Regions from separate parts of the Terribacillus sp. JSM ZJ617 genome, predicted to be linked through region 1. Evidence: riboswitches for the same ligand, from Rfam matches in the RefSeq annotation. Region 1 holds a riboswitch; each other region holds the start of a gene.
What was found. Region 1 has a riboswitch for S-adenosylmethionine ahead of ACH6C1_RS14990 (homoserine dehydrogenase). Riboswitches for the same ligand answer to the same signal wherever they lie in the genome.
Positions count from the first base shown of each region.

Region 2: another riboswitch for S-adenosylmethionine. It lies ahead of ACH6C1_RS15600 (hypothetical protein); the one in region 1 lies ahead of ACH6C1_RS14990 (homoserine dehydrogenase).
Region 3: another riboswitch for S-adenosylmethionine. It lies ahead of ACH6C1_RS12865 (LLM class flavin-dependent oxidoreductase); the one in region 1 lies ahead of ACH6C1_RS14990 (homoserine dehydrogenase).
Region 4: another riboswitch for S-adenosylmethionine. It lies ahead of ACH6C1_RS05025 (PLP-dependent aspartate aminotransferase family protein); the one in region 1 lies ahead of ACH6C1_RS14990 (homoserine dehydrogenase).

Region 1 covers NZ_JBISEQ010000004.1:278,792-286,640, reverse strand. Annotated here, with positions in the region: gene ACH6C1_RS15000 (thiazole synthase) at 1-716, shown strand, start outside; gene ACH6C1_RS14995 (ThiF family adenylyltransferase) at 716-1,726, shown strand; SAM riboswitch class I at 1,798-1,894, shown strand; gene ACH6C1_RS14990 (homoserine dehydrogenase) at 1,978-3,108, shown strand; gene ACH6C1_RS14985 (zinc ribbon domain-containing protein) at 3,275-4,099, shown strand; gene ACH6C1_RS14980 (zinc ribbon domain-containing protein) at 4,136-5,734, opposite strand; gene ACH6C1_RS14975 (GNAT family N-acetyltransferase) at 5,938-6,390, opposite strand; gene ACH6C1_RS14970 (universal stress protein) at 6,459-6,887, opposite strand; gene ACH6C1_RS14965 (SulP family inorganic anion transporter) at 6,902-7,849, opposite strand, start outside.
Region 2 covers NZ_JBISEQ010000005.1:32,025-39,873, reverse strand. Annotated here, with positions in the region: gene ACH6C1_RS15645 (GNAT family N-acetyltransferase) at 1-17, opposite strand, end outside; gene ACH6C1_RS15640 (carboxymuconolactone decarboxylase family protein) at 139-555, opposite strand; gene ACH6C1_RS15635 (Lrp/AsnC family transcriptional regulator) at 679-1,119, shown strand; gene ACH6C1_RS15630 (FusB/FusC family EF-G-binding protein) at 1,135-1,791, opposite strand; gene ACH6C1_RS15625 (hypothetical protein) at 2,140-2,412, shown strand; gene ACH6C1_RS15620 (DoxX family protein) at 2,583-3,098, opposite strand; gene ACH6C1_RS15615 (cysteine hydrolase family protein) at 3,441-3,998, opposite strand; gene ACH6C1_RS15610 (spore coat protein) at 4,215-4,406, shown strand; gene ACH6C1_RS15605 (spore coat protein) at 4,425-4,718, shown strand; gene ACH6C1_RS15600 (hypothetical protein) at 4,763-5,728, opposite strand; SAM riboswitch class I at 5,809-5,913, opposite strand; gene ACH6C1_RS15595 (transglutaminase-like domain-containing protein) at 6,117-6,725, shown strand; gene ACH6C1_RS15590 (hypothetical protein) at 6,744-6,980, shown strand; gene ACH6C1_RS15585 (DegV family protein) at 7,075-7,849, opposite strand, start outside.
Region 3 covers NZ_JBISEQ010000003.1:259,221-267,069, forward strand. Annotated here, with positions in the region: gene ACH6C1_RS12850 (sulfurtransferase) at 209-1,051, shown strand; gene ACH6C1_RS12855 (aldo/keto reductase) at 1,095-2,072, shown strand; gene ACH6C1_RS12860 (acyl-CoA dehydrogenase family protein) at 2,112-3,263, opposite strand; SAM riboswitch class I at 3,335-3,441, opposite strand; SAM riboswitch class I at 3,569-3,671, shown strand; gene ACH6C1_RS12865 (LLM class flavin-dependent oxidoreductase) at 3,762-5,165, shown strand; gene ACH6C1_RS12870 (methionine ABC transporter ATP-binding protein) at 5,162-6,193, shown strand; gene ACH6C1_RS12875 (methionine ABC transporter permease) at 6,162-6,824, shown strand; gene ACH6C1_RS12880 (MetQ/NlpA family ABC transporter substrate-binding protein) at 6,844-7,656, shown strand.
Region 4 covers NZ_JBISEQ010000001.1:1,033,648-1,041,496, reverse strand. Annotated here, with positions in the region: gene acsA (acetate--CoA ligase) at 1-820, opposite strand, end outside; gene ACH6C1_RS05040 (ABC transporter ATP-binding protein) at 780-1,532, opposite strand; gene ACH6C1_RS05035 (ABC transporter permease) at 1,545-2,321, opposite strand; gene ACH6C1_RS05030 (aliphatic sulfonate ABC transporter substrate-binding protein) at 2,328-3,329, opposite strand; gene ACH6C1_RS05025 (PLP-dependent aspartate aminotransferase family protein) at 3,322-5,112, opposite strand; SAM riboswitch class I at 5,186-5,294, opposite strand; gene metX (homoserine O-acetyltransferase MetX) at 5,296-6,363, opposite strand; SAM riboswitch class I at 6,439-6,550, opposite strand; gene ACH6C1_RS05015 (ammonium transporter) at 7,203-7,849, shown strand, end outside.

The sequences.
Region 1 (7,849 bases):
CAGGCAAATACCCGTCATTTGAGGTGCAGGAAAAGGCAGTCGATATTTCGAAGGCAGAGATACTGACATTTGCTGTGAGGCGGATGGATATCTTTGAGCCATCCCAGCCAAATTTCCTGGAACAGCTGGATCTGGAAAAGTACTCTTTACTTCCGAATACAGCAGGGGCAAAGACAGCAGAAGAGGCTGTTCGTATTGCCAAACTGGCTAAAGCTTCGGGGTTATGCGATATGGTGAAGGTGGAAGTGATTGGCTGTGACCGGACATTGCTTCCTGATCCAATAGAGACACTGCGGGCATCTGAAATGCTGTTGGAAGAGGGCTTCATTGTCCTGCCTTACACGTCGGATGATGTTGTCTTGGCCAAGCGGCTCGTGAATCTGGGAGTACATGCGATTATGCCAGGTGCATCGCCAATTGGTTCGGGAAAAGGTATCATCAATCCTTTCAACCTGCGTATGATCATTGAACAGAGCAGTGTACCGGTCATTGTTGATGCTGGTATTGGTTCGCCAAAAGATGCTGTGTATGCAATGGAGCTCGGGGCGGATGGTGTCTTGTTGAATACAGCTGTGTCCGGAGCTGCAGACCCTGTTCGAATGGCATATGCGATGAAGCTGGCTATTGAAGCAGGTCGTTTAGGTTTTGAAGCAGGAAGAATTCCCGAAAAAAATTACGCAGTAGCTAGCAGCCCGAATGAAGGTTTGTTTACCTGATGAAGGATCGTTATCGGAAACAGGAGCTGTTCATCGGCAAGGATGGGCAGGCACAGGTGGAAAACGGTAAAATTGTCTTAATTGGGATGGGGGCATTAGGCTCTGCTTCTGCAGAGATGCTTGTGCGTGCTGGTATTGGAGAACTGATGCTTATTGATCGGGATTATGTTGAATTCCATAATCTCCAGCGCCAGCAGCTGTATACAGAGCAAGATGCTGCTGCCTATTTGCCGAAAGCTTCTGCAGCAAAGGAGCGACTACAGGCAATCAATCAGCAAGTGACGCTGCATACCGTAATTGAAAATGTTGATTACCATAATATCGAGCACTTGATTGAAGGTGCTGATGTAATAGTGGATGCTACCGATAATTTCGAGACACGTTTAATCGTCAATGATGCAGCATTGAAGCACGGTATTCCGTACTTATATGGTGCATGTGTGGGCAGCTACGGGATAACCTACCCAGTACTTGCCAATAAAGATACTCCATGTCTTCACTGTCTCCTGGAACAGCTTCCGCAGCAAAGCGAAACATGTGATACGGCAGGAATCATCAGCCCGATTGTCCAATGGGTGGCGGCGATGCAAGTGACACAAGCATTACGAATCTTATGCGGTCAGGAAGTAAAGGCAGAACTATGTGCATTTGATATTTGGACAGGGGAATATACGAGAGTGGACGTGAAAAACCTTCGCAATTCAAGTTGTCCCAGCTGCGGCACACATGCAGGATTGCCTTTTTTGAATGGCTCCTCCCGGACGAGACTGGATGTCCTTTGCGGAAGGGAGGCTGTCCATATAAGGCCTAGCGTCAAAAAATCATTGAACCTGCGAGCTTTATCTGAAGAGTGGGTTTGTGCAGTCGACCAGATCACTGTTAATGAATACCTGCTGGCTTTTCAATACAATGGTCATAGAATTGTCCTATTTGCTGATGGCAGAGCAATCATTCATGGTGTGGCCGATATAAGCCGAGCACGTTCCCTTTATGACAGTCTTGTTGGGTAATGTTGTTAGAATTTTCAGTTGACTCTATATATTATTCATGCTAAACTCCTTCATAACAAATGAATACAAAACTCTTATCAAGAGCGGCGGAGGGACTGGCCCGATGATGCCCGGCAACCTGCAAGTGTAACTTTGACTTGTATAGGTGCTAATTCCTGTAGATGAGAGAAGACACAGCACGGTACATTCGTCTCCCTGTCCTCTCAGGGAGGCTTTTTTTATGCAGAAAATCATTCGAGGAGGCAAAGCAAATGACAGCAGTGAAGATTGGATTGATAGGATACGGCACAGTAGGAAGCGCTGTAGGGAGGACGATCCGCTCCCATCAGGAGAACCTGCAGGCGATTTTCGGGAAGGAGGTACATGTGGCAGGTGTCTTGGTGCGGGAAAAGCAGAAGTATGCGCAGCAAGTGACGGACGCATTGCTGACAGACGATGCAGCGGAGTTGTTCTCTATATCAGATCTTGATGTGATCATCGAAGCGAGTGTCGGAATTGAGCCTGCTTTCAGTTATTTAACGGAAGCAATCCAGCACGGCTGTCATATCATCACGGCGAATAAAGAATTGATTGCTTCCCGGGGCGCGGAGTTGAAGCAATTGGCAAAGGATAAAGGTGTTCGGCTGGAATATGAAGCAGCAGTCGCCGGCGGTGTACCGGTGATTGGGACGCTGAAGCAGCTTCTGCATATTAACCATGTCGTCAAAGTAGAGGCGATTTTAAATGGCACATCTAACTTCATTCTGACGGAAATGTACGATAAGGGCCTTCCATTTGGAGAGGCGCTGCGTCTTGCGCAGGAAGCTGGTTTTGCAGAAGCAGATCCCGCCAATGATGTTGATGGCTGGGATGCGTTTTATAAACTAATGGTGTTGAGTGATTTGTTATTTGAAGCCCAGCCGGATTGGGAGAAGGTCACGCGCAGGGGAATCCGTTCGGTTTCCTCACAAGATATCCGTGCAGCCGCAGAACAAGGGTGGAAAATTAAACATGTTGCCATGCTTGAAAATGCGGGTGGAGAAGTGACGGCATCTGTAGAACCAGTCATCCTAACAGCTGGACACCCGCTGTACAGTGTGGATGGAGTAGATAATGCTGTATGTGTGGAAGGTGATCTGGTTGGCAAGCTGAAGCTTCAAGGGCCAGGTGCCGGTGCCCTGCCGACGGCCAGTGCCATCGTCGAGGACTTGGCGAACCTCGTCCATCAGCGCAAAGAAATCAATGTTAAACGCGAAATCAAATTCACGGAGAAACGGGAGGCAGTTCCTTTTGTTCACTTGCCGTCTGGTGAGACAGTTCTTCTTCACGGAGAAAACGTCGTTGCATCTGATGGTCGCTATTATCGACTTGCCGCAAGAGCACAGGCTAAGGCAGAGGCTTAATGTAGGAAGTTGATAAGATGGACAAAAAAGAAGGTGTACATATGATGACTTATATATGCCTTTTTACATGCTTATTCTGATAAGTACTGCCTCTTTTGGCCTATTTTTTGTATAATGAGGAAGTACATAGAGAAATGTGCAATATTTTAGGTAAGGGGTAGATTTTATGGTAGCTTGTCCGTCATGTGGACACAACAATACAGAGGGGAGTAAGTTTTGCGAGAATTGCGGTGCGGCTTTGCAAGGGCAAACTGCAGCAGGTCACACACAGCAAGAGGCAGTTTTATCGGGTGAAAGTGCCAAGGCGAATGAGTACCTTGAGGTCACAAAACAGGCATCATTATCATTTTTCCATTATTTTGCTGATGTGATTAAACACCCATTTAGCTCAGGTAAGCGCTACGGTGTTAGCAATCTGACGAATAGCATCATCACGATGATTCTCTTCGCTGTGTTTTTAGGATTGACAGTTTATATCGGGATGAAGAATTTATTAAAGGAAATAAGCACTGTACCTCTTTTTGGAGACATGCTAAGTGCGGATGAACTAGACATTGAGTTATCATTTGTCGAGTTTGCTATCAAGCCGTTCATTTTCTTTGCGTTTTTTGTTTTCGTGGTGGCAGTTTTGGTATTTGCTGCGAGCAAACTCTCAAAGATTGAAACAAGCTTCAAATCTATAATAGTTAGGTACGGGAGCTATTTAATTCCTTTCCTAGGATTAGTAGCATTAGGTTTCCTGCTTGCACTAGTAAACATTAATCTTTTCTTGTGGTTTACTACTATTGGTTTCGTTGGTACCTTTTTCATTGTTCCAGTGCTTGTGTTGGTTAGCCTATATCGTGATAGCAGAAGTGGCTTGGATATTGTATACAGCTCTTTATTTGTGACTATCTGCACAATGATTGTTTTGTATATTGCTCAAAGAATGTATCTGGAAGAACTAATAGAACAAATGGAAGAACTCATGAATCAATTTTCAATCTTTTAATTAGGAAAAGAGACAGGAAATCCTGTCTCTTTTGTTTTACTCAATATTCGTCAGCTTCCAATCGTCTCCCGATTTCTCTGCTGTGTATGTCCAATCATAATCTTGTTGTTCGGACGTGCCGTCGCTGTATGAGATTGTAATTGTTTCTTTTGTTGTGATAGTTGCCGAATCACCGTCTTCTTCATAGCTGGTAATCTCGTAATCATCCAGGGATTCTGTGATGCTTTTGGATGTCAAATTATCAACAAGTGTCTGTTGGGATTCGTATAACGCTGATCCTTCTGCCATATATGGAGAAACGCTGCTGAAACTATCATCATTAATTGCGTCTATTAAGCCATGCAGGTAGTTGTCCATCAATGTGACTGCTGTGTCAGGAATATCTCCTTCAGCACTGCTGCCAGCCGTTTTTGTTTCATCGGATTTACTGGATCCATCCGCTTCATATACCGTAGGCTTCTTGTTCTCCACTATCTCGGTGTTATCACCGATGGAGCTGAAATAGGAATAATCGGCATCATATGCTTGCCATTTCTTTGCTTTTTCGTCATAAACCATGACGTAACTCAGTTCGTGGGACTGCTTCTCTAAATCAGCTGTCGATTCATCATAAATTTCTGCTTCATTGAATGTTTGGCTGACGTCCGCTGTTACCGCCCAGCCGGTGTCCAATTTGGTTACATTAAATGTATCCAGGTCGAATTCCGATGATAGGTAGGAACCCTCGTAGGAATAATCCCAAGAATCCAAACTGTCGATTTCGTCTTGGACCATCTGCTTAAATGGTTTTCCGGCATCTTTTAGCAGACTTGTGTCTTTGGCAGCTTTGGCATTTGCCAGCTGATCACCGACCGCATTGATCTGATCCATGATTTGTTTCCTCGTATCTTCTGTTATAGAACCTTCCACCTGCAGGTCACTGTATGGGTTCGTATCCTCGCTGTAGAGGTCCATACTTTCTGTTGCAGCCATTTCTATCATATCGTGTGTCAGTTCAGCTGATACTTCGTGAGTACCTGGTACAAATGGGCCGTATGTCTTTTCGAAATCATCTGCGTCTGCTTGCCCAACTTCTTTCCCATCTACTTTAAGCACCGTATCTTTATAAGCAGTAGATAGAGTTATGTAATAGGGCTGAACGTTAATTTCGTAATTATCATACAGAAGAAGTTTTTTCCCATCCTTAGAAAGGTGGATAGGACCAGTGGCATACGCAACTGTTTCCTCTGTTTGGCTTCTCATATCCGCTACTAAAATGTCCAATTCTTCCGGATTTTCATTGTAGTAAGCTATGAGTCCCTGTACGGAATCCTCATCAATCTTGAGCTCTTTATCATCTGTAGTAAGGACCTTCGCAAGTTTCTTTGCATCTTTCTCTGCTAAAGCCGTTTCAAACTCGTCGATCACCTTATCTTTACTGGTCATTGCTTCTCCAGTCTTGTAGCCGGCAAACAAGATAATCAGTACTGCGATGACACTCGCTAGGATGATCTTGTTCTTCTTACTCATTTTCTTCTTGGGCGCGGCTTGCTGCTGGCGCTGGGGAGTGGGTGTTCCGCTTGCGCTTGTGCCGCAGTTATTACAGAACTGGGCGCCGGGCTTCAGTTCTTTACCGCATTCTTTACAGAACTTCATAAGTTCTCCTTTCCCTGTCTCATCAGGATAATAGTATAAAAATAATAAAGACAGCATTATTATTATAATCTTATCCTACTAAATATCTAGATGGTTAAGGGAATTAAATTGGAAAAATGGAAGTTTTATTAAAGAAATCCAGTCAAAAGGACCTTGGTGACCGTAGAAATTGATAATACAAATTAAACAAGAATTAAAGCCGTTTACAGGTTGTAGTCAAAACGGACCATATCCCGGCACTGAATACCATTTTCAAAAATAGGTTCTTCATAGTTGCGAAGAAAGAAATCATGATCTATTGTTTTCATTCGGAAACCGCATTTTTGGTAGAAGGCGATTTGATCTATACTTGAATTGCCTGTCCCTACTTCCAATTTAGCATAGCCTTGTATGCGGGCTTGCCCAATGGCGTGGTGGATGAGTTTTTTACCGACACCCTTTCCTTGATCGGCTTCTCTTACTGAAATATTAACTACTTCCGCGGTGTCTGATTTAGTCTGCAATAGAACATAGATGCCGGAGATTTGATTGCCTATTTCTGCAATAAAACTGCTTCCGGAACGAAGGTATGCCTCTATCTTTGTTTTAGAAGGGTCTGCTTCGAGCAAAAGGTCCATGGGAGGGGTTTCAGTTGGGTAAAGCTTTCGTATCTTCATTACATCACTCCTCTTGGTTACTATAGCAGGTATTAAAAAGGCTGCCGAAATCATTCAGCAGCCTTTTGTTACGGCAGGTATTTGACGATCATGACAGAACATTTCGCGCGTTTCGCTACACGGCTGCTGACACTTCCGAGGACGATTTCCTGGAGTGGATTCAGTCCGCGGCTGCCCATGATAATGAGATCAGCTCGAGTATCACGTGCATGCTCTAAGATCATCGGTGCAGGTTCGCCGTGTTTCATGATCAGTTTGTAATGGATGGATGCTGCTTCGAACGCATCGCGAAAACGCTGGAGCTTTTCGTCACGTTTGCTTTGCAGTTGAATTGGATCCGTGCTGTGCAGAACATCTGCTTTTGTCTTTTCATAATCAAGTACTTGAATTCCTTCGACGTGGGTTCCCGGCTGCAGCTTTGCCAACTGTATGGCATGCTCTGCTGCAAGGAAGGAGTGGTCGGATCCATCAATTGCCACTACGATTTTCTTATACATGGATGCACCGCCTTTTAATGGTTTGATACGTTCACATGTGTTGAATCGCTAGTTGTCAATCTGTGCATGAGTGCTTGGCTATCCTTGTTCAACCCCTCTAAGGTAACGGAGGAGCCCTTCTCAATGAATTTTAGCACGACTTTGTCAATGGCTGCCACTGCGGAGTCATCCCAAACATGCGTGTTGGTGAAATTGAGTGTCACTTGCTTTGCTGTATTCTCATAAGAAAAGCTATCCGTGAAATCTGTGACAGAAGCGAAGAAAAGCTGTCCGGAAATAGTGTATCGAATATGACCTGATGCAGTGCCGATACTTTTTTCTACTTTTACTTTCGATATTTTCGCAACAAAGAAAATGGCACTCAACAGGATGCCGATGAATACACCGATAGACAGGTTATGTGTTGTCACTACAGCGATGACAGTCACGACCATAACTGCTGTATCCGATATAGGCACGCGGGTAATGCCGCGCAGGGAAGACCATTCAAATGTACCGATACAAACCATGATCATCACACCCACGAGAGCGGGCATAGGGATTTTCACTACCCAGTCTCCTAATACAAGAATCAAGAACATCAGGAATATACCTGCAACAAGCGTAGAAAGGCGTCCGCGTCCGCCGGATTTAACATTGATGACGGACTGTCCGATCATTGCGCAGCCTGCCATCCCACCGAAAAAGCCAGTTACTATGTTGGCAATACCTTGTCCGCGAGCTTCTTTGTTCTTGTTACTGCCTGTATCCGTCATGTCGTCGACGATGGACGCAGTCAGCAAGGATTCCAGCAATCCGACAATCGACAAAGCAAGTGCAGTCGGAAAGATAATTTGCAAGGTCTCCAAGTTGAGAGGAATGTCTGGAATCAGGAAAGAAGGCAGTGCTTGTTTAATTTCCCCTAAATCCCCGACAGTCCGAACATCAATATGCAGGAACAACGACAATATCGTCACTGCCAA
Region 2 (7,849 bases), on a different contig from region 1:
AGTGTTATATGTATCATAATTGCCTCCTTAGAAGATCGTGAGCAATTGATGACTACTAAATTCGATACTTCCAGAATATACAAAAGGATTCCAGTTGGCAATAAAAGGATATGACAGACCTTCGATATAGTCGTCGTTTTACTCCTCTGCTTCGAGCTTCATCATCGCCCCAAAATACTGCTGCGCAGTGGTAAAGCAGATAAAAGCACAAAGTTCACTGATCTCAGCTTCTGTGAAATATTCCTTCAATATTGCAAACGATGAATCCGGTACTTCCCCTTTATGATGGTTTTGAAAGACTGTCGCAAATCCTACGGCCACAGACGTTTTCTCGTCCTGCAAGACCAAATCTGGTTTTCCTTTTGCTTTGCAATAAGCACATCCGTTGTTTTGAGCTAATGTACGCCTTACTTGTTCTTTCAAATTTTTGGATAGCTTACTATCATTCTCTAAAATATCGGCTAGCTCCGACCAGGCGGTCATGATTTCTAGGTTATGTCCTAATAATTTTGTGAAGCTCGTTCTACCGAATTTCGACTTTGTAATTCTTGCCATGACTTCTCCTCCTTCGATATATTTAATATAAGTATTCAATAACCCCAATTACATATAGATTTTAAGGTGTTATTCGACTACAACTTATTCTTATTAACGAATTTTGTGAGGATGTTTTAAAAAATGAAAATAGATAATACAGATAGAAGAATTCTAGCAGAATTGATGGCAAATAGCCGCCTTTCCATGAGCGAACTTGGTCGCCGGGTTAATTTATCCTCACCTTCTGTAAAGGAACGTGTGCAACAGATGGAGTCCTTCGGGGTAATAAAGAAGTACACACTGGAAGTTGATTATGAAAAGCTGGGCCAACCTGTCCAGTGCATCATTGAAGCAACGATGAAGAATGGTAATTATAAAGGTTTCAAAGCCCTTATCGAGACAATGGATAATGTGGATTTCTGTTACCGGATTGCCGGCAATGCCTGCTTTATCCTGAAGATGCGTTTTGAGAATTTTGCTCAGGTGGAGGAATTCATTGATTCAATCGCTTCCTATGCTATGACTGTTACACACTTCATCTTTTCACAGATAGATGTCAACGCAAAAAGAGCAGACCGATAAGTCTGCTCTTTTCTATTACTGAAACAGATTGTCTAGAAAAGCATCTACTTTCCTTAAATCTGTCAGCTTTTCATTACATGCTTGACTGTCCTTGCATATATAGTTTCCTCTATTCACATAGGTCTCTTTCCCGCTCTTGACCCTTGTGACGAACAAGGCAACATCATCGAGGCTGTTACATAATGCACAGATGCCCTGTGTGCTGCTATCATTAAAGACACCGGAAATGCCTTTGAGCTTGCCTTGATATTCTACGATCAAGTGCTGCTTATGTGCTCGCGTGTCGAACCATCCGATATACGACACTCTTTGATAATCCAGCGCATCCAGATCAGGCATCTGGAGCTTTTTCGCTTTCGGAAACAGCTTCTCCACCGTTTTCTTCGATACCTTCCGAAATGGAATGACATATTGCTTCAGCTCGGATAGAAATGCTTCTGCTGCTTGATCATCTTCCAATTCGAGGAGACGGTTAAGAAGTACTTGCTGCGCTTTTGTCATATCCGGCAGCATCTCTTCTACTTTTGAGAAGGCGTGGAGTTTCACCCCGTCCAGTGTATCCCTATGGTTTACCGTAGCATATGCATTGATAATATGAGACACCTGCCGCGCGATGAAGTTATATTGGTCATTCCGGATGAATGCTTGTTCTGTAGTTTTTCGTTTATCCATTTTCTGTTCGCTCCCTTATCTTTTTCATTGCTTAGATAAGTGCAAAGCCCGGACAGAAAAGGATACAATGGCGATTAGTAAACAGACTCCTCACACAAAGTATCGCCTTTCCTATTAGGCTTTGCATGAGCTGTTACAAATTCTGACGCATGAGCATTCCTCTCAGTTGCCATCAGGTATCACCTCCACTTCCAGAATATACAAGAATGGGAGTCTTGGCAATACATCACAACGGCAAGATAAGTCGTTTATGACTCTGACAGATAATGATCAGGATTTCTTTATCTTCGGATAACCCTTGCATTTATGCGCAGAATAACCTCGATTAATCATAAAGGAGTGTCCAGAATGAAAGAAATACTGCAGCAAGTAAAAGACAACTTAGAAAGAACGTTTGACCATCCTGATTCAAATGATTTAACTAGCAGTATTGCATTGCTGGAAACAGCTATAGAACAATATGGTGATAAAGGGACTATGCTGCAAGATGCGATTCGTTCTTTAACACACGCACAAAATGCCAAAAACCAGCTTGAGTACGCGGGTGACATCTCTTCATCGGCATCTTTCGGACAAGCGTACACAGCTGTTAATCAAGCTCTATCTTCGTATGACAAATAACAGTTATATCTCAAGCAGTTTCAAGATTGTTTATTTAGATCCTGAACAGCTTAACAGCCATCCCTTTAATGCAAGACTGTCATGTCTTAATGAATGGTGTACTGGATTCTCTGACAGCTTAGATGCCATAGAAAAAACCTACTGCCTATCGCAGTAGGTTCTATATTTATTTATGAAGCAATTGGCTTCGTCGGCGTTTTCGGTGCTTGTTTTGGGTAGTGATTTCTTAGGTATGGCATTACCCAGCGATCTAGCCCGTACCGTCCAGCATTAGCTCCTGCGACTAGCAGGAAGACAGTAAGCAAGACCATTTGTGCGTTTGTGCTGACGGTGCCGCTGAACAGGAAGGCGAAGTTCATTGTTATTCCCATTAGAGCTGCGAAGTTGGTAAAGACTCCGAGAATAAGTGCGATTCCGACAAGTATTTCTCCCCACATGACGAGGAAGCTGAACAACCCTGCGTTTGGCAATGCGACCTGTTCCAGGAAGACCGCCCACCAGCCTTGCACCGCTGGATGATCTCCGCCGGCTTGCGCGACAGCGCCTTGCAGGAAGCCACTTGCATCAAAACCACCGCCGGTCAGTTTGCCAAGTCCGCCTGTTAACCAGCTATAGCCTAGATAAATCCTAATTACTGCCCAAAGTGCCGCTGCTGCTTTACTATTTCGAATCCATTGTATGATCATTTTCTTCCACACTCCATCCATGAAAATAGTTTGTTAAACATTTCACATATAAGATTGAGATGGATTAGCGCTTTTCCTTCTACACTTGTAGTATAAGCGAAAGGATCAGATTGCGCTCAGATTTGTGAACGTTTTCACAAATTTGCAATATTCCTTTTACAGTTTTGTGAACGTAGACAAAATGCTGTTTCAAATGGTTTTCTTTTTCCGTCCACTTGCCATATCATTCTCTGACTTGGAGTTAATCTAATTTAGCAATGGGCAGAACTCATTCTTCCGACAAACCTATAGCTATAATAAAAGAAACGAGGCATAGCCTCGTTCTTTTATTCGTAGATGGCCTTACCGATACGTATCATGTGTCGGCACGAACAGATCTTCCTCAGCCTGCCGGACGACTGAGAAATGGTCGACATTATAGTGACCGTGCAGAATCTGATTGTGATGCTGGATGATTTGCTCCGCTGTCAGAACATCAGAACCGGCTGTTGAGTGACCATCTGCTACGAGTGTTACATCCATGCCTTGTACAGTTGCAGTACGAACTGCCGTGTCAATACAATGCTGGGTTTCACAGCCCATGATAACAAGATGGGTAAATCCTTCATCTTTTACAAACTCCAATAATCCTGTTCCGTAGAATGCATTTGTTGCCTGCTTGTCAAAGATGGGCGCTTCCGGCGGTGCTTGAATATCCGGATGAATCTGGAATCCAGCTCCTTTTCCTTCGGCAACATCTGTATCGCGGACGAAAAGGATAGCGGCATCTGCCGTTTGTGCTTTAGTGATGACCAAATTAATTTGCTCTATTAGATTTTCTTTTCGGTAAACAGGTCTCTCTCCTGCTCCTCCTTCAATTAGTGCTTGCTGTGCATCGATAATCAATAATGCTTGCTTCAATAAAAGCTCCCCTTTAGCTGATTGCTAGGACTCTCCTGCTTTGCGACTTGTATGCTGTCTTAGTCTGTTTCATACTGAACCGCCTCCTACTTGAAAATTAACTGTAGTATACACTACTTCCTAGTAAAATGGTGTCTTTTTCCAATCGAAAGATGTTTATTGTCTGCTCAATCCGGTTATCTATACCGTGTAATAGAACACGTGAGGAGGATTAACATGGCAAAGAATAAATTAGCACTTCATGAAACGTTGGAAGTACACGAAGTACTTACTCTGAAGCAAAGCTGCCTCGTGAAATCCTATGCATTACAATCCCTGGCCGAAGATGACACTTTGAGAATGATTCTGGATAATGATGTAACTAGTTCAGAGAAAGCAATCAAGGAATTGCAGGAAGTCCTATCTTAATAAAGGAAGGTGATTGGAATGAGTATCACGGAAAAATTGAAGACAGCAGGAAAAATGCGTGATGAGTTAATTGCGACGGAATTACTGGTTTCAGCTAAAGCCACTGTCAGAACCTATGCGGTTGCACTGACAGAAACTGCATCTCCTGATGTACGAAAGGTTTTGAAGAAACAATTGGATCAAGCAATTGATAATCACGCCAAAATCGCAGATTACATGATCAAAAATGACATGTACTATGCGCATGATGTGGACAAACAATTGAAACATGATAAAGAAAAAATCGAGAAGTCACTCGAATTAGTGAAATAAAATAAACCTCGTACAGCCAGGGCGCTGTACGAGGTTTTTCTTTATTAAAATTGCAGTTCTTTACTTCTCCATAGATAGGTTTGAATCAGCTGATTCGTATCCTCAAGATCCTTTACCGATACGACCTGTGTTGTCTGGTCAAGATTCTCGATCGGGATATTCAAGACGCCTACCGGAATTTTAGTGGATATCTTTTTGTAACGATGTCTGAATAGGAATTCCAACTGAAATGGAATGTCATGAGCAATGGCTAAATCGACGAGCTGATTTTTCAAAGTCTGATTGATTGGAATTGTTTTGTCTGCCACTTTGATCGCAACGCCGCTTCCTAATTCGATGGCTCCTCGGCTTTTATGCGCAATTCTTTGGCGAGGGACGGATCCGATAAAAAAGGCTGCTTCTCCTTCGAGCTGATAGGTAAGCTGCTTTTTGTTATGAATCGGAAAGAAGATGATAGTGATTTCTCCTTCAGATGTATTCCATTGCTGCAGAAGATTGATTGCAATTGCCGGCGCCACTTTATTATCCAGCCCTTTCCCGACGACTCTTCCGCTCACTTCGTCACCAAGATACAGAAAATCATCAAAAAGCGTTACATGATCACCAGGCTCAACGCCCATCTCTCGCGCATCATTTTCTGAGTTCGCCCCGATGTCAATCAGAGCTGCATGCTGCTCTGCTTCACCTGTCTTGATCACGCCCTGCACTAATCCATCCTTAGTCTCCACTTGTACAGTCTGCCCCTGAGCATAGGTGAGCGAGAAATAGTTTGCATCCGCTACAAGCGCGCCCGATTCCGTTATCGACGTCACCACGTAAATCTCTTCCTTTACCTCAGCGAGCAAGGTTATCTTCGGCGAATACTTTTCTCCATATTTACGGACAATAAGATTCCCCCGACTGTCAAAGTGCATCTCATCTGCGAATGGTGTAATCTTATCGACGATCTGTGAAACAAATGACTGATTGTACCCTTTGTACTTGGATAGTTCCCGAATCAATTCAAACATGTTGCCTTCCCCTTTCTGTAGGCAGCGGGACAAATACAAAAGCCTCTCGTGCAAGATGCGTCGAGAGGCTTCCTCTATTCATCTTATCTGCCGGCTATGAACCGATGGAATTAGCACAGTATCTGTTGTCAGACCTGCTGCTGAGGTTTCAATGGGCCATATCCCTCCACCTCTCTGGATAAGAAACATATACAGTTTTCAGAAAGTTTACCAGACAACGATTAGATTGTCAATATATCTTATCGGGTTACTCGGATTAACAAATGTAAATTGCTTTAGAGAACCATAATATGCGGGCATAAGAATGATTTAGCACAATTAAAATTAATGAACCACCTAATTGATTTTATTGGTATATTTATACATATGTATTGCGGGAGGGAGATACTTGAATCCAATACCAGAGAAACATTCTTACAATGATTACTTGAATGAATCAGATGTAAGCGACTTCTCACATCCTCTGATCAAAGAGAGGATCAGTGAGCTGATTTCATCTCAAATGTCCGAAATAGAAAAAGTCAGCGCAGTATTCCATTATGTTCGAGATAGTATAGCGCACTCATGGGATATTCAAAGCAAGCGAGTGACTTGCAGAGCATCAGAAGTCCTTACATACAAAGAAGGTATCTGTTATGCAAAATCTAATTTGTTCGCTGCCATGTTAAGATCAGTAGGAGTTCCCACTGGATTTTGCTACCAAAGATTGACGCTATTTGATACACCTGATAAAGGATATTGCATACATGCCCTAAATGGAGTTTATATCAAAGACTTAAATAAGTGGATCCGTTTGGATGCACGCGGAAACAAACCTGGCATACAATCCGAGTTCTCACTGGACGAAGAGCAATTAGCATTCCGGATTAATGAAGAATATGGAGAAATAGATTATCCTATTATCTATGCTGCACCCAATACAAAGACAATCCACACTTTAGAAACAAGCAAAAATGCTCTGAATATGTATAAGAATCGATTACCTGATTTTTTATGATATTGAAAAGGATCATATATGGAAGGAATGATTATAATGAGTTGGGAAGCCAGACGTGTCATTGCTGTTTTATTTATTGCTATTCCTCTTTTAATCGCAATTTATCTTTGTTTTAATAGTCATTTATTATTTCAAAATAGCTTTGACATGACCGATGGTGATGTTATAGGCAGGACTCTAATTATCATATTTACACTTTATCTTTTCACGAAGATAGGCTTCGTTATTTTTAAAAGTGCGCAAAAGCAGCCTTAATACTAAAAACTTCATACAGCATAACTAAACCCTCGAACAATTAAATTGTTCGAGGGTTCTATATATACTACTGATTATTATCACAAGCTGTTTGCTAAACAGAATAATTCGCCGGCATCCAGCTTGCCCCAACTCCGCCACGACCAAAATGGATTGCCATAACAGAACTGATTTCATTGCTGATAAATACTTCTGCTTTATCACCGCATATCTCCAATGCATGCTTTAACTCATTGGCAAGGTCAATGGAATTTACATGTGTAATACGAACAACTTGTTTACCTGATTGTTCAATATCATGTCTTAATCTTTCCAGCATCCACTTTAACAGACGTTTCTTGGTACGAACCTTACCCATAACCTCTAATTTTGCATCCTTAAAACCGATAATTGGTTTAATATGCAATAAGTTTCCGATCCTTGAAGCAGTTTTCGAAATGCGACCAGTACGTACTAGCGTTGTCAGGTCATTAATCGTAAGGTACAGCTGTCCATGTGTACGATAATATTCAATTGCCTCTAATAGTTCGTCAAACGATTTACCTTGTTCCATGAGCTCACACACTTTAACGACGATATTTTCTACTCCAATAGAAGCCGAATTCGTATCGATGACGGTAATTTTTTCTTTTGCACCTTCGATGGAATCCCTTGCTATACGGGCGGAATTGACGGTACCGCTTACATTTTCTGTACAATGTAGGCTGATAATAGCATCGTATTTTGCCAATAATTCTTCATAAAGGTTTACAAATACCTCTGGTGAAGGCAGGGAAGAAGAATAAGAAGCTCCCTCATCTATAAAACGAAATAACTGATCATTCGTAATCTCTTTTAAATCAATATAGGACTTATCATCTACGACAACA
Region 3 (7,849 bases), on a different contig from region 1:
TTGTGTTGCAAGAGTATATTAAATTGAATCCTGCTGTTTTGTGAATTTGATGCTACTAATAAAGTCATTCTTCCTGTTTAACCATAACTGAAACGACGCTATAGTCTTAAAGGAAGCTTTGAGTTTTTGAAGGATTCATCCATTCCTATCTAGTATATATAAAAGAGATATACACGGTCTATTCTAAAATTAGTTAGGGGTATGTAAGGTGAATTATGCTGTTAATAAGGAATGGCTCAATGAACATCTAGATGACGATCGAGTTAGGATAATAGATTGCCGTTTTGAATTAGGCAATCCGGAGAAAGGAGCAGGTCTTTACATAGAAAGCCATATTCCTGGTGCTGTTTATTTTCATCTAGAAAGACAATTATCAGCTCCTGTTTCAAAGCATGGCGGAAGACACCCGCTGCCTGACATAGGCCAATTTAAATCTGACATCGAGAAAGCGGGAATCGATAACACACATACGGTAATTGCCTACGATGGTGGAGAAGGGTCATATGCTTCCCGATTTTGGTGGCAGCTTCAATATTTAGGTCATGAAAACGTATTTGTACTAAATGAAGGTTTTAATGGATGGGTTGAAGCTGGCTACAAGACGACAAAGGATTTACCTGAAAATGTAACAACTGAATTTAAAGTGACTATCAGAAAAGATATGCTGGCTTTCTATGAGGAAGTGAAGGAAGTTGTCGAACAAGAGAAAAAGTCTGCCATATTGATAGATTCAAGGGAGGAAAGACGCTACATAGGAGAAGTGGAACCAATTGACAGGGTAGCTGGCCATATTCCTGGCGCCATCAATAAATTTTGGGCAGAGGGATTGAATCAGGGTTCATTTAAAGAAGGCGAAGAACAGAAAAGAAGATTTGCTGAGCTGGATACTAAAGACCCGGTTATCGTGTATTGCGGATCAGGTGTAACGGCTGCTCCTAATTACATTGCTTTAAAAATGGCTGGGTTCGAGAATGTAAAATTATATGCGGGAAGTTATAGTGATTGGGTTTCGTATGAGCAAAATCCCGTAGCAAAGGGTAAACACCTATAACAGATTCACTTAAGTCAATAAAATTTAGATTGGAGACCTTAAGATGGACTATCGATACCTTGGTAAATCTGGTTTGAAGGTAAGCAGGCTTTGTTTAGGTACGATGAATTTTGGTACTACTACAGAAGAAAAGGATGCATTCCGAATGATGGATGCAGCACTTGATGCAGGCATTAATTTCTTTGACACGGCGAATGTATACGGTGCAGAAAATCGAGGTCTTACAGAATCAATTATCGGAAGATGGTTCAAGCAAGGCGGAGGCCGGAGGGAGAAAGTCGTTCTGGGTACAAAAGTATACGGAAGCATGCATAATGCTGCCGATGGTCCAAATGATGAGGCTGGGTTGTCAGCTTATAAAATTCGGCGTCATCTTGAGAAATCTTTAAAGCGCTTGCAAACCGATCACATTGAGCTGTATCAGATGCATCATATTGATCCTGCCGTAACGTGGGAAGAGCTATGGGGAGCTTTTGAATTAGGAATCAGCCAAGGGAAGATAGGTTATGTGGGCTCCAGTAACTTTGCTGCCTGGCAGCTCGCGGTAGCACAAGGCGCAGCAAAAAACCGCCATTTCTTAGGTCTGGTCTCCGAGCAGCATAAATACAATCTCAACTGTCGATATGCTGAATTGGAAGTATTGCCAGCAGCTGAACAGCTTGGGATTGGCATTATCACATGGAGTCCTTTGGATGGCGGTCTGCTTGGAAGAAATGCACTTAAAAAATTACCTGGAAGCCGAAGTGATAAGATTGGTGATAAAATCGATGCCCAGCGAGTGCAATTGGAGCAATTCGGTCAACTATGTGAAGAACTAGGAGAAACACAGGATAATGTTGCGCTGGCTTGGCAGCTTGCCAATCCAGCTATAACTGCGCCAATCATTGGGCCGCGTACAGTTGGGCAATTCGAGAGTGCATTACATGCGCTAGAAATTCACCTTGATGAATCCGTTTTAAAACAGCTGGATGAAATTTTCCCGGGTCCAGGCGGAGCAGCACCGTATGCTTATGCTTGGTAAATAGGAAACTCCTGAATCCGTTATGGATTCAGGAGTTTTTTACTGCCGAAGGACTGCATCCGCAAGCGAATACACTACTGCATCATCAGTAGGTGGGTTATGCAATCCAGCTCTTACATCACGAAAATGGCGCTGCAGCGGATTGTCGGCAGACAAACTCCGGGCTCCAACTATTCGCATGCATAGATCCACGACTTCGTTCGCTTTATTGGTGGCAATATGTTTTGCAGCAGCTAAATCAGGACTCATTTCTGATCTTTTTTCAGGGTGCTCGACCCACTTCCTGGCTGTACCATAAAGTACTTCTCTGGCATTAAACAAAGCCAATTCTATCTCGCCGATTTTTCTCCTGACCTCTGGAACATCCTTAATTGGACCTGGCAAGGAAACAGGCTGGAATTCTGACGCAAATTGAATGGTATAATCTCTCGCAGCAACAGCAATACCTAGGTAAACAGCCGCAATCTGTAAGTACCAGCCTCTTGTAGTGGACTTGCCCTTGGTTTCTTCCACAAGCAGCGCATCTTGCTCAACAATTACGTCTTCCAAAATCAAATCATCGCTTCTTGTACCTCTCATTGCGATGCTATTCCATGTTTCTTCCACAGATACGCCTTCCAAACTATGATCGATCAAAAAGAAGCCTTTGTTTCCAGATGGAAGTATAGTTGCGGTAGCAATACTGTAGTCCAAAGCAGCAGCCATCGAAGCAAAAGATTTACGGCCGTTAATTCTCCATCTGGAACCTTCCAGCGTTGCAGTTGTCGTCGGAGCTGCTCCTCTTGAAGGACTGCCAGTGGCGTTTTCTGTCTGAACTAAATTGAGAAGAATTTTGTCATGAATGATTTTGTTGCATAGATGCTGAAAACTTTGTTCATCCCATTGTCTGCTCTCTGCGTTTTCCAGTACAACACCGAGCTGCCAGCCAAATGATAGAGCGGTAGGAGCATCACCTTGTGCAAGTATCTCTTGAACTTGTAAGTACTCGACAAGATTTAATCCTTTGCCTCCATATTCCGTCGGCACAGTCAGTGACAAGAAGCCTCTTTCCTTAAGTGCCTGGAAGTTTTCATATGGGAACTCGCCGCTGCTGTCAAAATGAGCTGCGCGTTCTTTGAATTCTTTAGAAAGGATTCTTGCTTGCTGTATCACTTGATCAAACACTTTTGTTTTCTCGGCAGTTTCTCGCATGAACATTCTCCTCTTCCAATAAAGTAAAAAACCTCTTTCAAATGAAAGAGGTGGCGTTATGTAAGCATTCTCTCTCATCTTTCAGACATTTCTGTCTGCTGGAATTAGCACCTTGCTTCATGAAAAGCGGTTGCTGCAGGGTCGCTGGACCAGTTCCTACCCTGACTCTAGATAAGTGTATCTATTCGGTTGTCGGCATAAATATAATCCATAATTTGAATATTGTCAATTATACATTTAATTTAGAAAACTCAATTGACAGACAGAGGACTGTCCTGTATATTGAGCTGTAATTCAATAAGCATTTCTTATCCAGAGAGGTGGAGGGACTGGCCCTTTGAAGCCTCGGCAACAGACTGCTGCAGTACTGTGCCAATTCCAGCAAGCTGCTAGCTTGGAAGATGAGAAGAGTGGACGTCGTACGCCTGCGTCGACTTAGAAAGACCTCTTCTTATCCGAGAAGGGGTCTTTTTATTTGTTAAAAATGGAGGGATAAAAGTGGGAAAGCAAATCATTATGAATGCATTTGATATGAATAGTGCGATGCATAACTCGCATGGGTTATGGAAGCACCCAGAGAGTAAGCGGCATCGTCAGTACAAGAATCTGAATTATTGGATCGATCTTGCTAAGTTACTCGAACGCGGTAAATTCGATGCAATCTTCTTTGCCGATGTACTGGGAATATATGATGTTTACCGGAATAGTAAAGCTCCTTCTATCCGGGATGGTCTGCAGGTCCCCCTGAATGATCCAGCGCTATTGATTTCTGCAATGGCAAGTGTAACCGAGAATTTGGGTTTCGCCGTTACAGTAAGTACTACATATGAACCACCATTTGGGAATGCACGACGTTTTTCCACCCTGGATCATTTGACGAAGGGCAGAGTTGCTTGGAATGTTGTGACGTCATATCTTCCGAACGCTGCGCGGAATTTTGGTTTGACCGAAATGATCAAGCATGATGAGCGGTATGAGATTGCGGATGAATTCCTGGAGGTTTCATATAAGCTTTGGGAAAGCAGCTGGGAGGAGGATGCAGTGGTTGAGGATCTGCAAAACCAAGTATTGGTGAATCCTGAAAAAGTACATGAAATCAATCATGAAGGCCATTACTTCCAGGTAGAGGGACCGCATTTGAGTGAGCCTTCCCCGCAGCGGACACCTGTGATTTATCAAGCAGGTACATCCGAACGTGGACGGGAATTTGCTTCCAAGCATGCAGAATGTGTTTTCGTTGGAGGGCCCACGCCTGAGCGTATCCGTCACTACGCAGAGGATATAAGGGAGAGGGCTGCCAAGCATGGCCGGAATCCAGATCATATTAAGATTTTCTCCTTCCTGAGTGTCATCGTAGCGGAAACCACAGAAGAGGCGCAGCAAAAGTATCAGGAATATGCAAGTCATTGGAGTCCAGATGCTGCCAAGGCGCAATTTGGTGCAAGCGGATACGACATTTCTGAATTTGAGGAAAAGGATCCTGACGAGCCGTTTTCTTATGGTAAAACGACAGAAGGCGGCCACTATAAAGCAGCCTCATTGACAAAGGATGCAGCCAAGCAGCTGACAGTCGGCGAAGCTTTGAAGCGGTTTGATACACCTGACAAAAGCTTGATAGTCGGGAATCCAGAAGAGGTGGCAGATAGCATCCAGCACCAATTTGAAGAATCTGGAGTCGACGGCTTTAATTTGAACCACCTTGTTACACCGGGGGATTTGGAGTCATTTGTTGACCTGGTAATTCCGATTCTGCAAGAAAGGGGACTTTATAAACAGTCCTACAAATCAGGCACATTGAGAGAAAAATTATTTGACTATGAATCAAGCAGACTACCGGCTGGGCATCCTGCAACTAAGTTTCGACAGTTGAAAATACCGACAGGAGAGGGAGATGAAAGGTGATAAAACTGGAGAACATCACAAAGAAATACAGCAGCAAGGGAAAGGAGATCATTGGCGTTGATGATGTGACTCTAACCGTTGAAGCTGGTGAAGTGTTTGGAATAGTTGGATACAGCGGAGCGGGCAAGAGTACCTTGCTGCGCTGCATCAATCTATTGGAAAAGCCAACGTCTGGCAAAGTCTTTGTTGATGGAGTTGATTTGCAGGAGCTGTCGCCAAAGAATCTGCGAAAAGCAAGACAGTCGATCGGTATGATTTTTCAAGGCTTTCATCTAGTCTCCTCAAAAACGGTATTTGAGAATGTGGCATTTGCATTACGAGCTGCAGGAGCAGATAAAAAACAAATAAAGCAGCGAGTTGATGAGCTGCTTGCCTTGGTGGGGTTAGAGGATCGAAAACATCAGTATCCAGCACAGCTTAGCGGCGGTCAGAAGCAGCGGGTCAGTATTGCACGGGCACTTGCGAATCAGCCAAAGATCCTTTTATGTGACGAAGCTACTTCTGCCTTGGACCCTGGTACGACAAAATCAATTTTGGCTTTGCTGAAGAAAATAAATAAAGAACTGGGTCTGACAATCGTTGTCATCACGCATGAAATGGAGGTTGTAAAGGAGATTTGCAGCCGCTGTGCAGTAATGCAGGATGGGAAAGTGGTAGAGCATGGTCCAACTTATGATATTTTCTCCGATCCTGCCAATCCTCTGACAGCATCGTTTATCCAGACTATACTTAGTTTTGATCTCCCTGAAGAATTATTGGGAGAGATAAACGGAAAGCTGGTCAGGCTGCAATTCAAAGGCAGCATTGCTGCCGATGCTGTTGTATCGGATATGCTGCAGGCATTTCCGATCCGCGGCAATATACTTCACGGCAAAGTAGAGTACATCCAAAGCAAGCCGTTGGGAATTTTCGTGATGGAATTGAACGGAAATGAAGCAGAAGTAAATAAAGCAATTGCTTATCTGAGAGATAAAGTAAGCAAGGTGGAGGTGTTTGATGATGGATCGCGTAATCGCCATCTTGCCTGAATTGAACCAAGCATTTCTTGAAACGCTTCTAATGGTTTCCATCGCTCTGGCTGTGGCGATCGTGATTGGGCTTCCATTTGGAATTCTATTATTTGTAACAGACCGAGGTTTGTTTTTAGAAAATGTGGTGGTAAAAAGAATAGCCGGGCTAATTATCAATCTCATTCGATCGGTTCCTTTTGTTATTCTGCTTGTCTTCTTACTGCCTTTCACACAATTTCTGCTCAATACGACGATCGGTCCTTTAGCTGCTTCTGTATCCTTATCTGTTGCAGCTATCCCGTTTTATGCAAGAATCGTAGAATCCTCAGCCAGGGATATAGACAAGGGTGTGATTGAAGCAGCTATGGCGGTAGGAGCTTCTCCGTGGATGATTATCAAAAGTATCATCCTTCCGGAAGTAAAGCCCGGATTAATCACAGGACTAACTATTACAGCTATCAGTCTTATTGGATATTCTGCTATGGCCGGCACAATAGGCGGAGGCGGGATCGGAGATTTGGCAATACGGTATGGATACTACAGATACGATAATACAATCATGTTCACTACGGTCATCGTACTGATTGTACTCGTTCAAGTTGTTCAGTACTTAGGTGATCTTATAGCAAGAGTTGTCTCAAAAAGATGAACTATGAGGAGGAACGAAAATGAAAAAAGCTGTTTTATTGTTATTTGCCGCAGTATTCATCACAGTCTTAGCTGGCTGCGGTTCCGGAGAAAGCAGTGCCTCATCCGATAAAAAGATCGTCCTAGGTGCAACAATTCCGTATAGCGACATGCTTGAAAAAGGCGTAAAACCGTATCTGGAGGATAAAGGATATACAGTGGAAGTAAAGGAGTTCAATGACTATGTGCAGCCGAACAAATCATTGGAAACCGGTTCACTGGACGCCAATTTATTTCAGCATAAAGTATATATGGACGCTTTCGCTGAGGAGAACAACATGGAGCTGACCAGCGTTATAACAGTTCCAACAGCACCTATCGGTATTTATTCAAATGAATTCAAGTCACTGGATGAAATAAAAGATGGAAGCACCGTTGCACTTGCTAATGATCCGACTAATCTTGGTCGTGGTCTGACCGTCCTAAGAGATAATGGTCTAATTGAAATCGATGAAAATGCTGATCCATTGCGGGTCACAGAGAAAGACGTGATAAGCAATCCGAAGAATTTAAAATTTGAACCAGTTGAAGCTGCACAGCTGCCGCGGACATTGGAATCTGTTGATTTGGCTGCTATTAATGGAAACTTCGCTATATCAGCTGGCATCGATTTAGCGACAGCACTCGCACTTGACGAATTGCCGGAGGACATTCAGAACCGCGTAGTAGTCTCTACAGAAAATAAAGATGAGCAATTTGTTCAGGATATAAAGGAAGCAGTGGAGTCGGAGCAGTTTGCTAAGGTGATTGAGGAAGAGTTTCCAGAATTTCATAAGCCGGAGTGGATGAAGTGATATACGGAAAGAGAAGGATATTCCTTCTCTTTTTTTGTGCTTAATAGATGTAGCTTAAAGAAATTGCTCATGATACGGGTACCATATTTCGCAGACATAGCAGACTTACTTAAGTGCAAGTACACGAAAGTAAAAGTAGAAAACTCTAGAGTGAAATGCCCGAACGGGAAAGACAGAACATCTTAGAATGGTG
Region 4 (7,849 bases), on a different contig from region 1:
GGAAGCGTCCTCCTTGGATAACTATCGTCGCTCGGTTCAGCCATGGCGCGAACAAACCGTAGACGCTGCCAGTCACCCAACCTGGATGGGACGTGCACCAATACACATCATCATCTTGCACATCAAGCACCCACTTGCCGGATACAGCATGATGGATGAAAGAACGGTGGGCATGCAGGACGCCCTTCGGCTTACCAGTCGAGCCGCTCGTATAATGTATCAGCAGACCGTCTTCTCTGTCGACCCACTCCACTTCTCCAGAAACAGCCGCATCAGGCTCGGCTGCATCAATTTCTTCTATTAAAAGAATTTCCTGCAAGGAAGGGATATCCTCGGCCGGTACTCGGTTTATCAAGTCCTGATCCGTTATGAGCAGCGTACCACCGCAATCATTGATCCGATCACGCACTGCATCTTCCATGAAGGCTTCAAACAAAGGACCTGCGATGGCACCGATGCGGATCGTCGCCAGGATAGCAACATAGCATTCCGGATTCTTCGGTAAAAAGATAAAAACGCGATCGCCTTTTTCCACTCCATGTGAGCGGAGGACCTTTGCATAATGCTCAATTTTCTGCTGCAGCTGTTCGAATGTCAAACTGGATTGCAGCACTCCATCTTTCACATAATGCAAGGCCGTTTTCGCACCATAGCCTTCCTCGACGTGACGGTCGACAGCTTCATAGGATGCGTTGCATTTGCCATCTTTCCTGCTGGACAACTCTTCTTCCAGCGCCTTCCAGTCATGGGTGTTAACTGCCTCTTGATAGCTTGGCAGATTATGCTTTCTGTCCGATTTCGGTGACAAGGCTGTAGTCATATGTCTGTTCCTTCCCTTCCAGTGAATCCAGAATGTCTTCTTTCCATTTTCCTAGCGCTGCACTCCCTCTGGAACGCGGTCTTGATAAAGCTATTTTCAAGTCCTTGGCCAAAGTCGATGGCCGCCCCTGCAGGAGCAGTACACGATCACTCAGATACAAAGCCTCATCGATATCATGCGTAACGAGAATAATTGTTGCGCCAGTTGTTTCCCAGATCTTCAATAGCAGCTCTTGCAGCTGCATTTTCGTAAATGCATCCAGCGCGCTGAATGGCTCATCCAGAAGCAGGATATCGGGCTCTGTCACAAGCGCGCGTGCAATAGCTGCCCGTTGTGCCATACCGCCGGAAAGCTCCCGTGGATATAGTTTTTCTGCATCTTTCAATCCAACTAGCTCCAAATACCGCCGTGCCTTTGCCTCATTCTCTTTGCGGTCGCCCTTCAAGCCGAAAGTGGCATTGGCTAAGACTGTTTTCCAAGGCAGGAGCCGTGGTTCCTGAAAGATAAAGCCAACACGCTGATCAGAAGGGATGCTGATATTGCCTTCATAATCCGAATCAAGACCTGCCAGTGCCCGCAGAACAGTACTCTTGCCGCATCCGCTTGTACCGAGCAGACTTACGATTTCTCCTTTTCCGACTGAGAAATCCACTTGCTGCAATACTTGTTTTTCGCCGAAGCGTCGTCCAAGTGCCTTCACTTGTAGTGTCATACTGATCCCCCCTCATTTCGCTAATGCTGTATCCTGCCAATGAAGCGATCGCTTCTGAATAAGCTTCAGTACCCAATCCGTCAATTTACCAAGCAGTGCAAACAAGAAAATGCTGGCGATGATCACATCGGGAGCGTATGTGTTCTGCCCTAAAATAAGCAAATAACCAAGCCCTTGGCTGGCACCCATAATCTCTGCTGCTACAACGAACATCCAGCCTAATCCAAGACCGCTTCGTAAACCGGTTAGGAAAGACGGCAGGGACGCCGGAAGAATGATTCTTCTTACAAGCGCTACTCCATCAAGGCCGTACATTCTGCCTACTTCAATCAGTTTTCGATCCACTCCGCGAATACCATCAACGATATTCAAATAAACAGGGAAGAACACACCGACTGCAATCAATGTAACTTTCGATGTTTCTCCAATACCCATCCAAAGGATGAATAATGGAACCCAGGCCAGTGATGGGATGCTCCGGAATGCTTGGATCAGCGGATCGAAAAATCTTTCCGCAAGCTCAGAATAGCCGACAAGTGTTCCTAATAGAATTGCTACGATAGTTCCGATGATGAAACCGACAAACAGCCGGTAAACAGTAAGTAATACATGATCCTGCAGCGTACCATCCTGCAAGTATGTAATGATAGTCGACAAAATGGCACTAGGCGCGGGAAGCTGATAGGCAGGAATGACTCCTGCTCTGCTCAGAATCTCCCATGCTGCCAGCAAAACAATCGGCAGCAGGGAACCGAGCAGTACAGGATGTGTTCTTAATTTCTTCCACATAAATCATCATTCCTCTCCAAGTTCTTGTGCGAATTTCGGTTCGATATACGAATCAACCGTTTCCGCTACATCTTTGTTGCCTTTCCATAGATTCGCCTTTTCCAGTACAGCGCCTGACTGATTCAGAATCTCCCGCTGTGTATCACCTGGTACAGATTCCGAGAAATCATTCCGTTCCAGCTGTTTTGCAGCAACTTCCTGGCTGATTCCCGCCTCTTTGGCAACAATCTCAGCTGTCTCTTCCGGATTCTCTTCGATCCATGCTCTTGCTTTGTCATAAAGCTTCAAGACTTCCTTCACTTCTTCAGGATGATTTTCAGCAAATTCTTCCCGAACATTCAGGAAATTATATGTGTTGAAATCTTCGTTACGATAGAAAAGCTGGGCGTCATTTTCCAATTCAAGCTTCGCCATATGCGGGTCAAGTCCTGCCCATGCATCTACATCACCTGACAGTAGAGCGCTAGCTCCGTCTGCATGCTGCAGATTTACAATTTGAACATCCTGTTCGTCCAAACCAGCTTCCTGCAAAGAACGCTGAAGGAAAATATAAGGATCAGTCCCGACAGTTGCGGCGACTTTCTTCCCTTTCAAATCTGCCGGTTCTTGGATATCGCTGTCCTTAGCAGCAACCAATGCTGTCCATTCTGGTTTTGATGCCAGATATATACCTTGAATCGGATTGCCATTCGCCTTGGCAAGCAAGGCGGCACTTCCTGCTGTAGATCCGAAATCAACGCTGTTACTGTTCAAAAATTCCAGTGCCTTATTAGATCCTTGGCTGAGTGTCCAAGTTACTTCGATGTCAGAATCCTTGAATGCTTCTTCTGCCCATCCTTTATTCTTTATCACCAGACTTGCTGGGGAGTAGTAGGCATAATCCAAGCGAATTTGTTTTAGTTCACCTGATGCACTGCTGGAGTTTCCGCAAGCTGCCAGAAAGACGATGACAACTAAACTAAGTAAAGCTAGTAAACTTCTTTTATCTATAAGGGGAATCTTATTCATCAATCGTTACTCCTTTATTATCCAGTTCACAGGCATACGTGCTGATCGAACCGCGCAAGCGTTGTGCTTCTTTGTATGTGCAGCGATTGTGAACGACTTCCAATCCTGCTTCTCTTGCAATAGCTGCGGCTTCCTGCGAAACGACACCTTCTTGGAGCCAGAAGATTTCCGGACGAACTTCCGCCGCTTCTTTAGCGAGTTCTACAGCTGCTTCAGGACTGCGGAAAATCTGAGCGATATCGATTTTCTCCGGTACACTTGTCAAATCAGGATAAGCTTTTTCTCCCAATACACTCGTTTCGGCAGGATTAACAGGGATGATTTTGTATCCGAGTCGCTGCATCTTCCGTGCCAAACGATTACTTGGACGCTGTTCCTTACTGCTCAAGCCCACTACTGCAATAGTTTTCTGACGTCCTGTCGCATCTGTCGCACTGCCGAGTGCTTCCCGGATGACGGCTTCATCATTGATGACGATTTTCCTTGACTCAGAACGGATTCCCGTCGCTTTTTCCAAGGCACGGTCTAAATCGTGGATTAGATCATCTACTGACTCGATTCCAACAGATAGACGTACCAATTCTTCTTTTACTCCTGTAGCAGCGAGTCCTTCCGCATCCAGCTGTAGATGTGTTGTTGACGCAGGATGAATAATCAATGATTTGGCATCCCCGACATTGGCAACGTGTGACCATAGCGCAACATTGTTGATCAAAGTAGCACCAGCTTTTCTGCCGCCTTTGATACCAAAGTTGACAATCGAACCAGTACCGTTCGGAAGCACTCTCTTACCTATTTCATACGATGGATGGCTGCTGAGCCCAGGGTAAGCAACCCAATCAATTGCCGGATGCTGTTCCAGGTAGGTCGCAAGCTTTTCTGCATTTTGGACATGGCGTTCAACGCGCAGGTGCAACGTTTCCAGCCCCTGAATAAGCTGCCATGCATTAAACGGGCTTAGCGCAGCACCTAAATCGCGGAGCAATTGCACACGCAATTTCGTGCTGAAAGCGAGTGTGCCAAAATCAAATGCATAGCGGATGCCGTTGTAGCTTGGATCAGGTTCTGTAAATGTCGGAAATTTCGGTGAATTCCAATCAAACCTGCCTCCATCTACAATCAACCCTCCTATAGAAGTACCATGACCGCCAATCCACTTTGTCGCACTATGGACAACAATATCAGCACCAAGCGTAATCGGTTTGCTCAAAATCGGTGTAGCAAATGTACTGTCGACGATTAAAGGAATACCAGCATCGTGAGCCACTGCCGCTACTGCTTCCACGTCTAGTACATGCAGACTCGGATTCCCGATGATTTCAGCAAAAACAGCCTTCGTTTTGTCTGTAATTGCTGCGCGGAAAGCTTCCGGATCAGTCGGATCGACGAATTTAACATTGATTCCGTAGCGTGGCAGTGTCGTCTGGAAAAGATTGTACGTTCCGCCATAGAGATTGGTCGCTGCTACGATTTCGTCTCCAGCGCCTGCCAAATTGAGAATGCTGTAGCTGATTGCTGCCATACCAGACGCGACACCGACTGCTGCAACGCCGTCTTCCAGCAATGCTATCCGTTTTTCCAATACGTCAACCGTCGGATTACCAATACGGGAATATATGTTACCAGGCTCATCCAAGGCGAATAGGCGCTCTGCATGATCTGTATCATGGAAAAGGTAAGAAGTTGTTTGATAAAGCGGCACCGCTCTTGAACCTGTTGTCGGATCTGGTGCTTGCCCGCCGTGTAATGCTAATGTCTCTGCTTTATAAACTTGATCTGTCATTTTGTCATTCCTCCAATTATATATAGATGAAAAAAGCAGCTTCTGGTAAGAAGCTGCTGCATAAGCATGGAACTTCTTATCTCTCAAACTCTTTGTTTGCTGGAAGTAGCACCTTCCAAGCATTGCTGCTTGCAGGTTGCCGGGCATCATCGGACCAGTCCCTCCGCCTCTCTTGATAAGCTATTATGAAATTTTTATAGGTTGCTGAAGCAACTGGCGGATATGATGTCCCCACTTCTCAAATTCAAGCAGAAAGCCATCATGTCCATAGATTGTTGTTACATCTACATGGCGCGCACCCGGAACTTCCGCCGCAAAGCGGCTAATCTCTTCCGGAGGGAACAGCAGATCCCTCGAGAAGCCGAACGACAGTACAATCGCTTTTATTCTTTGGGCAGCAGACTGCCAGCCACCTCTTCCCCTTCCGATATCATGGCTGTTCATAGCCTCCAGTAATGTCATGTAACAGTTGGCATCAAAGCGATTGACGAGCTTCTCTCCTTGGTAGTTCAAGTATGATTCCACCTCGTATGCTGCATCGTCCCTTTGGGATGCAGCGCGTCGGAAGCGCTCATTATATTGATGATCAGAACGGTAAGTAAGCATTCCTACCATCCGTGCAAGTCCAAGACCTGCTGCAGGTAATTTGTCTGCTGTGTAATTACCATTGTTCCAATTCGGATCAGATGTGATAGCTGTCTTGGCCAAGTGATTATAGGCAATCGCATAGTCACTCACAAAAGGAGTTGCTGCAAGGGGGATTAGTACATCCATAAAATCCGGGTACATGACGCCCCACTCCAGCACTTGCATCCCTCCTAATGATCCGCCGATCACAGCCCTCAAATGAGAGATTCCTAGCTTCCCCAACGCAATGCGCTGAACCGAAACCATGTCACGAATCGTGATAGCTGGAAATGCCGATGCGTACCTCTCTCCCGAATTTGGATCTATTGATAAGGCACTTGTTGTACCGTTGCATCCGCCAAGCACATTGAATGTTATTATCTGATACCGGTCGGTGTCGATAAAACCTCCGGGCTGCAGCAATCCGCTCCACCAGCCTGGATCTGCACTAGTGCCGGCCGCAAACTGATCTCCTGTCAGAGCATGGCAGACCAGCACCGTTTCTCCCGATTCAGGACCGCTTTTTTCATAAGCAACCTCTACCTTTGAAAGGATATGACCAGATTCAAGCTCAAAATCCCCGATGAGAAGTTTGCCGGTTTGGTATGACTGTTGTGACTCCATGTTCCGTACGCTTCCTCCCCTCAAATAAAAAAGCCACCCTGAGAGGACAGGGTGGCAATATGTACCGACTTGTCTCTCTCATCTCTAAAGTGCATACGCACTTTCAGGAATTAGCACCTTATAAGCATTGCTGCTTGCAGGTTGCCGGGCATCGTCGGGCCAGTCCCTCCGCCTCTCTTGATAAGAGCTTGCTATTTATTTGTTAACAGGATTGTAGCATGTGTTATTTTATGAGTCAACTATAAATTCTGAAATTTCCATTTACGCTATAAATATCCCTGGAAATTTGGACGCCCCGCATCAGCTAATGCCAATGCGGGGCTAAAATGTAACTTTTCTATTGTAAGTAGAGGATACCTAATACATCCTCCTGCCGCGGTACTTGTTCCACATGGTAGTTTACACTTAAACGATGCAATCCCTACCTCTATTGCATCCTCACGGCTCCTAGGCCGCTCCAGTCTGAATAAGTACTTCTGATTAAAACTATAGCAGAATGCCAATGATCTTCGATAAAGTTACTTAAACATCGAAGACGTTAACTATCTTATCATGCTTTACAATTATTGTCAAACTCCCGATGTAGCACTTCTCCGCAGCTGACTATCTATTCCCGCTAGCAACCTGCACAAACCACCCTAAATTTCCCATCTTTCTTAGATGCAGTCCTATTTTAAGTAACGCTTTATGACAAAAGTACTGAAAACACTTACACGTTTTGGTCAGAAATATTCACGTAAGATAACCTCACAAGTTTGTTACATTTTTTTGTCTGGCACTTATAATGAGAAAAGATTTAAATTTTCAAACAATACAGATACACACAGGGGGTAGAGAAAATGGATATGGCTAATACGGTATTCATGTTTGTCGCAACTGTCTTAGTATGGTTGATGACACCAGCACTCGCACTCTTCTACGGCGGGTTGGTAAGAAGCAAGAACGTGCTGAGCACAGCAATGCACAGTTTCACAACTATGGCAATCGTATCGATTATCTGGATTATCATCGGCTTTTCCCTGGCATTCTCACCAGGTAACGGAATTATTGGAGGATTAGACTTCTTCGGATTGAATAATGTTGGTTTCGAACCAGCTGAAGGACACACCATTCCATTCAACTTATTCATGATGTTCCAAATGACATTCGCGATTCTGACAACTGCAATTGTGTCTGGAGCTTATGCAGAACGTATTCGTTTCCCAGCATTCATTCTTTTTACAGTTCTATGGGTACTCTTCGTGTACTCCCCGCTTGCACACTGGGTATGGGGCGGCGGCTGGATCGCTGAAATGGGCGCACTCGATTTCGCAGGCGGAAACGTTGTCCACATTTCCTCCGGTCTTGCAGGCTTGGTTGTTGCCATCGTCATCGGCAAACGGAAAAATGCTGGTTCAACTGCACCGCATAACCTGATTTTCACCTTGATCGGCGGCGCTTTGCTCTGGTTTGGCTGGTTTGGCTTCAACGTCGGCAGTGAGCTTGC